One region of the Bacillus sp. P4_E1 genome, then DNA from elsewhere that is predicted to be linked to it. Evidence: riboswitches for the same ligand, from Rfam matches in the RefSeq annotation. Region 1 holds a riboswitch; the other holds the start of a gene.
The links. A riboswitch is a leader RNA that binds a small molecule or an ion and turns the genes downstream of it on or off. The one in region 1 is predicted to bind S-adenosylmethionine.
Positions count from the first base shown of each region.

Region 2: another riboswitch for S-adenosylmethionine. It lies ahead of mtnW (2,3-diketo-5-methylthiopentyl-1-phosphate enolase); the one in region 1 lies ahead of metK (methionine adenosyltransferase).

Region 1 is NZ_JBFUIV010000011.1:62,871-68,461, forward strand. Features, by position in the region: gene AC1DS7_RS16530 (glycosyltransferase family 4 protein) at 1-660, shown strand, start outside; gene AC1DS7_RS16535 (molybdenum cofactor guanylyltransferase) at 943-1,545, opposite strand; gene AC1DS7_RS16540 (MogA/MoaB family molybdenum cofactor biosynthesis protein) at 1,542-2,051, opposite strand; gene AC1DS7_RS16545 (hypothetical protein) at 2,459-2,602, opposite strand; gene AC1DS7_RS16550 (hypothetical protein) at 2,840-3,019, shown strand; gene AC1DS7_RS16555 (hypothetical protein) at 3,026-3,208, shown strand; gene metK (methionine adenosyltransferase) at 3,324-4,523, opposite strand; SAM riboswitch class I at 4,693-4,814, opposite strand; gene pckA (phosphoenolpyruvate carboxykinase (ATP)) at 5,043-5,591, shown strand, end outside.
Region 2 is NZ_JBFUIV010000012.1:12,987-18,577, reverse strand. Features, by position in the region: gene AC1DS7_RS17395 (NAD(P)-dependent oxidoreductase) at 1-140, shown strand, start outside; gene AC1DS7_RS17390 (DUF3909 family protein) at 146-478, shown strand; gene AC1DS7_RS17385 (hypothetical protein) at 590-865, opposite strand; gene AC1DS7_RS17380 (1,2-dihydroxy-3-keto-5-methylthiopentene dioxygenase) at 1,185-1,697, opposite strand; gene AC1DS7_RS17375 (methylthioribulose 1-phosphate dehydratase) at 1,675-2,313, opposite strand; gene AC1DS7_RS17370 (2-hydroxy-3-keto-5-methylthiopentenyl-1-phosphate phosphatase) at 2,310-2,969, opposite strand; gene mtnW (2,3-diketo-5-methylthiopentyl-1-phosphate enolase) at 2,966-4,210, opposite strand; SAM riboswitch class I at 4,275-4,380, opposite strand; gene AC1DS7_RS17360 (aminotransferase class I/II-fold pyridoxal phosphate-dependent enzyme) at 4,433-5,591, opposite strand, start outside.

The DNA.
Region 1 (5,591 bases):
AAAAAAGGATTTCAACAGCTCTATATTTGGGGACGTGGTGTAGATTGTACTCTCTTTCATCCAACTTACAATAAAGACCTATTCCGAAAAAAATATAATATTACAGTGAAATATATTCTTTCCTACGTCGGGCGCCTTGCTCCTGAAAAAGATATCGATACTCTTCAAACACTTATTCAAACGACAAACAAAGAACGTGACGATATTCATTGGCTCATCGCTGGAGATGGACCTCTTGCCAAGGGCCTGCATGAAAATGTTCCAAAAACAAATGTAACCTTTACTGGATATTTACAAGGTAAAGATTTAGCTGAAGTCTATGCTTCCTCCCATCTAATGGTATTTCCATCTACTACTGAAACATTTGGGAACGTCGTGCTGGAGTCACTCGCATGTGGTACACCTGTTATTGGTGTGAATAGTGGCGGGGTTAAAAATATTATTACAGATGGAAAAACAGGAATTCTTTGTCCACCAAAAGATACAGATTCCTTTCTATTCTCCATCAATTCTTTATTGCAAAATGAAGATCAACTTATGCAAATGGGCATAGCAGCTTCGTCTTATGCTAAAACACAAAGCTGGGATGAGATCTTTCTTGGCTTACTTGACCAATATGAAGTAGTCCTTCAGAACACTGCATCAGAATTACTCGCTTAAACAGAAAAACCCTCTTCATAACATGAAGAGGGTTTATTACATAACTGGAAATTTTAGTTTAACAAATGATACATAAGGTGAAGTATCATATTATTCTTATATTCATTATAACAAAAAAACACATAACTAAACAAACTTGTAATAAAAACCCATAAAAATTAATATATGGTTATACAGTATTTTTACTGTATGATGATTTTAAGAAATTCCCCTTAAAATCAACTTACTCACATACCTTTATACAGTAATTGTTCCCCAATTTCTGTATATCAAAAAAACCTTTCATTCATTTGAAAGGTCTTTTTGAGCCTGTACATATTCTTCTTTCGTATTCACATTTATAAACCAATCCACATTCGCTTGTACATCTTCACCAGCAATATATTTCACATTACATTGTGATAAAAGCTGACCCATACTTCTTTTTTCTTCCTGAAGCAAAGCATAAATCTTTTCTTTCACACGGTTATGATACGCTGCAAGTAACGGTTGTTTCCTTCCATTAATAATAGGGACAACTGCATCATATTCATTACTCGTTTGCTCTAATAAAATGGTAATCCATTCATTTGAAACGTTCGGTGCATCACAAGGCATGATAATATACCAATCTGAATCTATGTATTCCATTCCTGACACTATTCCAGCAAGTGGCCCATTTCCTTTATAGTGCGACATATCTTCTATAACTGGAACTTGTACAAGTTGCTCTACTCGCTCTTTTATATCAGAATGACTAATGACTACAACTTCTTGTAACGCAGTTGTCATCACTTTCAAAATATGCTCTATAAAAGTACTCCCTTGCCAGCTCGCTAACGCTTTCGGCTCACCAAATCGACTCGACATACCGCCTGCCAATACAATTCCAGCATACTTACTCATTGGCGATGCAGCTCAAATGTAATATGACCTAATTCCGGTAAAATTAATTTATTCATCGCAAGGCGAACTGCTCCGCTAGACCCTGGCATGGAAAAGACAACTTTGCGCCCAATTGTACCGCCGATCGCTCTACTTAACATTGCGCTGCTTCCGATATCTTCTAAATAGCTAATCATACGGAACAACTCACCAAACCCAACAATTTCTTTATCTAATAACGCTGATACTGCTTCAATCGTCACATCACGTTTCGTAATACCAGTACCGCCATTCGTTAACACGACATCAACATCTTCCCTATGATAACCAGCTAACACAGCCTGCTGAATACTCTCTTTATCATCTTTCACAATTTCATAAGAGGTCACTTTATGTCCTGCTTCTATTAATAATGCATGTAATAGTTGTCCGCTCTTGTCCGTCTCTTCTGTACGTGTATCAGAAATCGTCACGATTTTGCAGCGCACTTCTTTTGGAGCTTGTTTTTTATGTTCAGTTACGCTCATGTCTCATCTTTCCCTCCTAAAAATTTCCCTTCACTTTATTATACGTATCTTTATACTGTTACAAGTAAAAAAATAAAAATTGTGACCCTATCTTAATAATGACTTTCTTAAGATACTAAGAATAAAATCCGAATAATTACTTTTATTGATAAAAATAGCCATTCCCCTAAAATTCATTAACCATATATCTATTTAAACTACACACTTAGAGAATCATTTTTTATCTTACATAAAAATGGTTTGGATAACAAATATCAGTAGCATTTTATTAATGAACAGTAAAAAGATGGTCGAATCAATACCCAAACCATCTCTAAGTTTCTTTCTCAAATTTTACCATTAACCTTCTCTAATAATTTCTAATTTTCCATCTAAAAATATCTCCTAAGCGAGAATTCAACTTCGGTTCACGAACCACCTAACGCATTAAGTAGAGCCCCTAAAATTTCCACCATATTAGTCAATAGTTTATTTAGATTAATAAAAACTATAGTTATAATCCCTAATAATACAAGCGCTATTACTCTTGTTACAATATTAAATATATTCATTTCAAAATACCCCCTTCAAAAATTGACTTTACACACTTTAAATTAACATACCGTTTTTTAGACTTCACATTTCTAATTATTACTAAAAACACGTCCCTATTCCTGGTATAAACTAAAATGAGTAAAAATATATAATCAGAAATATTTTGAATGTTATAATTAATTATAACGTATTTTCTCATCATAGAAAATTGTGTTTTCAAACATATTAATTCTTAATAAGGAGCTTAAATTACTATGGAACTTTATAAAAAATTAACAACAACATTCATTCTCTTATTTGTTGCTTCCATCACTGTCGGTTTTTCTCTAAAAGGAGCAATTCCATACGCTACATTAGTGAGTATTATATTCGCAACGCTATTTTTACTGAGCAGTGCTTTTTGCGCAGGAAAAGCACGCCAACTGAAAGGGTGACCGTCTATGTTCCGTAAGAAACCAATCCTTTGTAAATCATGTGAAAAGGAAATACAAACGTATGAAAAAGCGTGGATTCATATGCCATTTCCGGCAAGTGGTATGACAAATATGAAGAAGTATATTGAGCTAGACGGGGAAGTTTATTGTAGTTCTTGCATTCAAGTAGTAAATAAAGTGAAACTTTAATCAGTGGGGATTTTGTTCTTCCCCACTGATTATTAGTTAAACCAATCGGGCTTTTACGGGATAAAACCAAATAAAAAAAGCTTTGCGCACACAGCGCAAAGCTTTTTTTCATATATTATAGACCAGCTTGCTCTTTTAAAGTAGCTGCTTTGTCTGTACGTTCCCATGTAAGATCTACATCAGTACGTCCGAAGTGGCCGTAAGCTGCTGTTTGTTTGTAAATTGGGCGACGTAAGTCTAGCATTTTAATAATACCAGCTGGGCGAAGATCGAAGTTGTTACGAACTAGTTCTACTAATACGTCTTCAGATACTTTACCAGTGCCTAATGTATCAACTGAAATTGATACTGGTTGTGCTACGCCAATTGCGTATGCAAGTTGTACTTCTGCTTTGTCAGCAAGACCAGCTGCTACGATGTTTTTCGCAACATAACGAGCTGCATATGCTGCAGAACGGTCAACTTTCGTTGCATCTTTACCAGAGAATGCACCACCGCCATGGCGAGCGTATCCACCGTAAGTATCAACGATGATTTTACGTCCTGTTAAACCAGCATCACCTTGTGGTCCACCAATTACGAAGCGGCCAGTTGGGTTAATGAAGAATTTCGTTTCTCCATCCATTAATTCTGCTGGAACTACAGCTTTAATTACGTGCTCTTTTAAATCGCGATCGATTTCTTCCCACGTAACATCTGGATGATGTTGTGTAGAAATTACAATTGTATCCACACGTACAGGTTTACCATTTTCATCATACTCAACTGTAACTTGCGTTTTTCCATCCGGACGTAAGTATGATAATGTGTCATCTTTACGTACTTCAGTTAAACGACGAGCTAATTTGTGAGCAAGCGAGATTGGAAGTGGCATTAATTCTTGTGTTTCATTACATGCGAAGCCAAACATTAAACCTTGGTCTCCCGCACCAATTGCCTCAATCTCAGCGTCAGTCATTTGACCTTCGCGTGCTTCTAGTGCTTGGTCAACACCCATAGCGATGTCAGCAGATTGCTCATCGATAGATGTTAAAACTGCACAAGTTTCTGCATCGAATCCGTATTTTGCGCGTGTGTAACCAATGCCTTGAATTGTTTCACGAACGATTTTTGGAATATCTACGTAAGTAGAAGTCGTAATTTCCCCCGCTACCAATACTAAACCAGTTGTTACAGTTGTTTCACAAGCTACACGTGCATTTGCGTCCTTTGCTAAGATCGCATCTAAAATTGAATCAGAAATTTGGTCACAAATTTTATCTGGATGTCCTTCAGTTACAGACTCAGATGTGAACAGATGACGTTTTTTTGTCATGTGGTAAACCTCCCTACAGTAATTGTATATATTGTACGGAACTCATCCTTAATTTGCCACAAACTGCGACATACATTTATTCTCCCACACAAGCATACAGAAAAACCTTTCCTACTTAACATAGAGGAAAGGTTTAATTTGCTACTTGCATACTGCTTTTTGCCCTTTGCTCTTATCGTTCGAGACCGTTAGCCTCGCACAGGTTTTAGCACCTATTCACCTGTATTTACCACTACAAATGAGGTTGCTGGGCTTCATCGGGCCTGTCCCTCCGCCAGCTCGGGATAAGAGAGTATCCGTCCCAACCTATACTAAAGAAATGATATTCATTTGTCAATTAATATTCACATTTTCCTGAAAGTTTTTCTCAATACCCATAGAATGAAATATTAATAGGGAAATGATACATTCACACAAACAAAAATAAATAAATAGTATACATTATTTATATAATTGTGTTATACTATTGATGGGGATTACGAGAAATATTTCATTAAATGAAAAGGATGGTATATAAATATGAGTACTGTGAATGTCCAAATTGGTTTACATGAATTATTGAACGGAAGCAATGCACAGATTCAATTAAGTGTTCCGCAATTAGTGGAAAAAGTATTAATGCGAAACGAAGGGAAATTAACTTCTACTGGTGCCGTTTCTGCTTCAACAGGAAAATACACAGGACGTTCTCCTAAGGATAAATTTATTGTGAAGGAAGCATCGGTTGCTGACAAAATTGCTTGGGGAGCCGTGAACCAACCGATCTCTGAAGAACATTTTAATAAATTATATATAAAAGTTTTAGAATACTTAAAAGAAAAAGAAGAGTTATTCATCTTCAAAGGATTTGCTGGCGCTGATCGCAACTATCGCCTACCAATTCAAGTTGTTAACGAATATGCATGGCATAATTTGTTCGTACATCAATTATTTATTCGTCCAAATGAAGAAGAATTAGCAACTCACGAATCAGAGTTCACAATTGTTTCTGCACCAAACTTCAAAGCAGATCCAGCAATTGACGGTACAAATTCTGAAGCATTCATTATGGTTTCATTCGAAAAACGT
Region 2 (5,591 bases), on a different contig from region 1:
TTGCTTTAGATGAAGCTGAAAAATTACAATTACCAGTACCGGGTTTAACCCTAGCGAAGGAATTGTATGAAGAGCTAATCGCAGATGGAAAAGAGAATAGCGGAACACAAGTATTATACAAAAAGTATATAAGGGGGTAAATGGAATGGATCTCCAAAAGTTTGACGAGATGATTGATGCTGTGCAGCGAGCAACTTGTGTACAGATTAATGATAAGCAAAAAGAAGCTTTTAAACAAAAATACGATTTTGGACCAGATTTTGAATATGGAAGAGATGAGAAAGGACATTATGTTATCCGAAGCTCGAAAAAGATGTTAGAGGAAATGGAGTTTTATTTGGCATTGAAATATGATCGGGATGGAATTGTCCTTTATATGCATGCTGAGATTGAAGGGACATGTCATGTATCCGTTAGCTACAGTGAAGATGCACTTCATTTGCAAGAATTGTTTCAATTTCTAGAAGAAAATAAATAAAAAGTCCTCAAATGAGGACTTTTTATTTATTTAGGCAGGCATAATATTTAAGTTGGATAATTTATCCCGCTATTTGTGTGCAGTAAAACTCCCACTGATTAAAGTTTCACTTTATAGGCTGGAAGCGCGGCGGCATCGTTCAATTGGGAATGGAATAACTTGGGCAATGTGATTAGGGCCGAGCTGTTTTGCGCGAGCATGGCGTAGTATATAAAATGCGCACAGAATAGAAACAGGAATAGCACCATATAAACCAAAAAATAAAGCGCTTACACATGATGCAGCAAAACCTAAAACACCAACTTCTAATTCTTCCATAATAGCTCCTAAAATGACAGGAATAGCTCCGCATGTAACTCCTAGTATAAGTGCGATAAGTAAACTCATGATTATCCCCCTCTGTTTGCAATATTCATTTCCTTCTTATTAGTTGTAGTATATCATACACAAAACAGAATTTTCAGAAAAAATTCAAAAAAAGTTCAATAAATGTTCAAAAAATATTCCGGAATGTACTTGATAAAGTGGAATTATGATTCGAGATATTTGATTTGAACAAGCGAAAGGGACAAATCATTTTAGTAAATAAAAAATCAGGCTTACTTCAATGTTATGAAATAAGCCTGTTCCATAGGAGGATGTATATATGTAGAGTGAATAAAAGGTTGGAAAAGGGGTTCCAAGTTCTTTTATTCAACTAGCTACCTTAATAAATTGGAACCCAACCTTCTGTTGTAACAAAAATACGAATAGCTACAACTTGGCGATCATCTTGTAAGGTGAAATAGTGTCTTGCATTTTCAGGCACAGATATAAGATCACCAGGCTCGAGTTCAACGTCAAAGAATCGACCATCTTTTCCTTCAATAGCGAAGATGCCATGACCGCTGACAATAAAGCGAACTTCATCGTCAGTATGATGGTGTTCTTTTTGGAAATTAATTAATAACTCGTCAAGGTTAGGTGTGCTATTTGAAAGTGAAATCACATCATATGCTTTATAACCCCTGCGCTCTGAAACATCAGCAATTTCTTTTGAAAACAACGTTAATATTTCAGCTTTGTTTTCATCTGTTAAGGAGTAATTTTCTTTTAAATGAGTAGGAAGTTTAGAAATATTCCATTTCTCATATAAAACATCTTCTCCTTGTAGAAAGTTTGATACTTCTACTTCATTTTCAATACGAGTATTTTCCTCATGAATACGAATTTGCGCCATTAGAAACGCCTCCTTGAATTGATAATAATTTTATATGAAATTGGAATAAAAACTCATAAGCTTCTAATCTTTTTTTTGCATCAAAGCTATCACGGCCCCATACGGTAATGCCATGGTTTCGAATTAATACTGCTCCTGAATCTCCTTGTATATGCTTTCGGAATTTCTCTCCAAGCGTCGGGATATGAGCATCATTTTCGATAATAGGAATGTTAATCGTTGCACCTTCTTCCCAAATATCAAGAGCTTTAATAATCTCTTGATTTTGAAGGGTGACTGCATCACTATACAAATTTGTGATGACATTGTTATCAGTTGTATGAACATGAAGTACGCACCCGGCGTTCGTATTGTTATAAATATGTGTATGCAATATTGTTTCTGCCGAAGGGCGTAACTCAGTTTCTAAAACGGGAATTCCTTGATGATTTACTAATAAAAAATCATCTGGAGTGGTTTTTGTTTTATCTTTGCCACTTGCTGTAATAAGAAAAGTAAGGGGATCATGACTGACTTTTATAGAAATATTTCCACTCGTTGCTGGAAACCAATTCCGAGTTGTTAATTCTTTTTTAATTTCACTTAAGTCATACCATTGACGAAAAAGTTGTTTCATAATTTCACCTCCAACAAATGTTTTAGTTCAGCTAGAACATCGTGAAATGTTTCAAACGGTGTATAAGCAATACGATTTTCTTCACACTTTGTAATAAGGAAGTCACGGGCGAATACTTTATCTGCTTGTTTTGTTGCTTGTAAATCAGTAATAGAATCTCCAATCACAATATGAAAATCATCTTTAGAGCTTAGTTTACGAATTAATGATGATTTACAGAGACCACAACTATGCTGACATTGCTCGTCACAAGGGTGCGGCCATTTCACTTCAACAAATTCTCCTGAAAAGTCAGTTGCATTACAATAAATTTGTTCTTTAGGGATTATTTCTTGTAAGAGTGGATAGACGAAGAAATCCATTCCACCTGATATAACGTAAAAGGAAATGTTATTTTCATTAATGAATTGTATGAATTCATGAAAACCTGTACGGATTTCAGCAGTTTCTTGTAAAAACTGAATAATATCATCGTGTAGATTAATAGGTATTAATCGAAATAATTGAGAAACACCTTCTTGAATAGAAAGTTCTTGCGATAAAATTTTTTGCTTTATTTCCTCTGCTTCTGGTGGTGCGAATTTTTCCATAATGGACATGATATTATCGTTATTTGTAATCGTACCATCGAAATCACAAAATACTTGAATACTCATAATTTCACCTCATGAGAAGGATTTCCCCATATTTGTAGTGCGCTATGCAAATTTATTTCATCCACTTCATGGAGTGGTTTACCTTGTAAAGTAGCTTCAATTGCAGCACGGAAAGCTTTGCCACCACCTTGAGCTCCATTTGGATGCCCATGAATCCCACCGCCGGCATTAATAACAACATCCTTACCAAAATCTCGTAAAATAAAGGGAACGAAACCAGGATGAATTCCAGCAGATGGAACAGAAAAACTTTTCTTGAAATAGTGGTCTTCCTCAGTTAATGCTGCTGTAATGAGAAGAGCTTCCTCTTTTTCTAATGCAACGTTGCCGTATGGTGATGGGAATAAAGAGAAATCAGCACCAGCGTAACGTAGTAATTTTCCAAGTAGTAATGGAGAAGAGAAACCGTATAGTTTCGATGATGAATATGCGCCACTTACAGCAGGGTGTGCCATAATAGGAATTGGGATTTCATCGTCTTCTACAAGTGCTTGCAGTACATCTAATCCATAAGAAAATACATTAAATAAAAGAATGTCTGCTCCAGCTACCACCGCACGTTTCGCGTTTTCTTTTAAATCATAAGTTCGACCTGTTAAATTTACTGCGTATAAAGTTTTATGCCCGTAAGTTTCGTATACAGATTGTAAAACTTCTTTACCAGATTCAATTCTTTTTATAAGTGGTGTTAATGAGTTTTCGAATAAAATTTCATCATCTTTTACAATATCTACGCCTCCAATTGCCTGATCGCGTAGTTGAGTTTTTAAATATCCAATATTCCGTCCTATCATCCCTTTGAAAATACTCATTAGAAGAGGTCGATCTTGAACTTGTAAAAGGTTTCGGATGCCTTCAATTCCAAATTTTGGTCCAGGGAACTGTTTCTTTAATTCGTCTGAGAATGTTAAATCAATTAGTTTAATTTCTCCATCTAACGAAAGTTTTCCAAATGTTGTTGTCAAAATGGCTGGTAAGTCAGGGCTAAAGTTCAGCGATGGATAATGAATTTTAATGAGTCCACGTGATACTTTTTTGCCAAGGTAAGAGTTAATATGTTCTTGTTCGTCTAACGCTTCAATATGAATGACATTGCCTTTATGTTGTTTTAATTGTTCTTGTAATAAGTGTGGTAAATGAGTCCATGAACCAATTGTTAAACCGATTGCAATTTGTTCTGCTTTCTTTTCTAAGTTGTGAGAATCATCGTGGATTAAATATGTCGCTATAATTCCGCTCATTGTTATACCCTCCTAGTTAAATAAAAAAACCTCTCAGCTAAGGAGAGGTTTTTTTACAACCAGCTCCTTATCTGTCAGCATAATGCTGCGAGAATTAGCACCGTGTCTACAATTGTAGATCGGTTGCCGGGTTTCGTCGGGCTCGTCCCTCCACCTGCTCTTGATAAGAAGTATTTAGAAATGTTTAAATTTTTAAGATAACTGAATTTTGTCAGATATTTTTTATGTTGTCAATGACTTTTTGAAAAAATTTAATTTATCAATTCGATTAATTGCTTCTCGTAATCTATCTTCCGTATGCAAGAGACCAACACGGACATACCCTTCGCCGTGCTCACCAAATCCAACACCAGGAGCAACTGCAACGTGTGCTTTTTCTAGTAAAATGTCAGAAAATTGCTCAGATGTATATCCTTTTGGAACAGGAAGCCATGCAAAGAATGATCCTGTTGGAATGTTTACTTTCCAACCAATTGAGTGACAAGCTGAAATAAGAGCATTTCTCCGAGATTCATAACTATTAACAAGATCTACCACACAAGACTGCGAGCCTAATAGTGCTTCGCGGGCAGCATCTTGAACTGCACCAAAAATACTAACATACATATGATCTTGCAATAGGTTAATAGTTTCGATGACACTTTCATTTCCTACTGCAAAAGCAATACGCCATCCAGCCATATTGAAAGTTTTCGATAAAGTGTAAATCTCAATACCTGTATCTTTAGCTCCGTCTGCTTGCAAGAAACTAACAGGCTTTTGACCATCGAATCCGATAGCACCGTAAGCAAAATCGTGAACAACTAATATATTATGTTTATTAGCAAAATGAATGGTTGCATCAAAAAAATCTTTTGATGCAGTAGCACCGGTAGGGTTATTTGGATAGTTTAAAAACATTAACTTTGCTCGCTCCGCAACAGAGTCATCAATTTTTGTATAATCCGGTAAAAAATTATTTTCTGCAATAAGCGGCATTGTTTCAAATTGTGCTTTTGCTAAAGCAACTCCTGATAAATAATCTGGATAGCCTGGATCTGGAACGAGAATAGTATCACCAGGGTTTGTAAAACAAACTGGTAATTCTACTAATCCAGCCTTTCCGCCAAACAAAATAGCAACTTCAGTTTTTGGATTTACTACTACATCATATTCACGTTGATAGAATGTTGCCACGGCTTCTTTTAAGCTTTCGTGTCCGCGAAATGGCGGATATTTATGATGAATGGTCTTTTCAGCAGCATCTTGTAAAGCTTTAACGATATGCTGCGGTGTTGGTTGATCTGGATTACCTTGACCTAGATTAATAACATCGTGACCAGCTGCAACGAATTTGTTAACTTTTGCAACAAGTGAAGCGAAAAATTGTGTTGGCAATGAT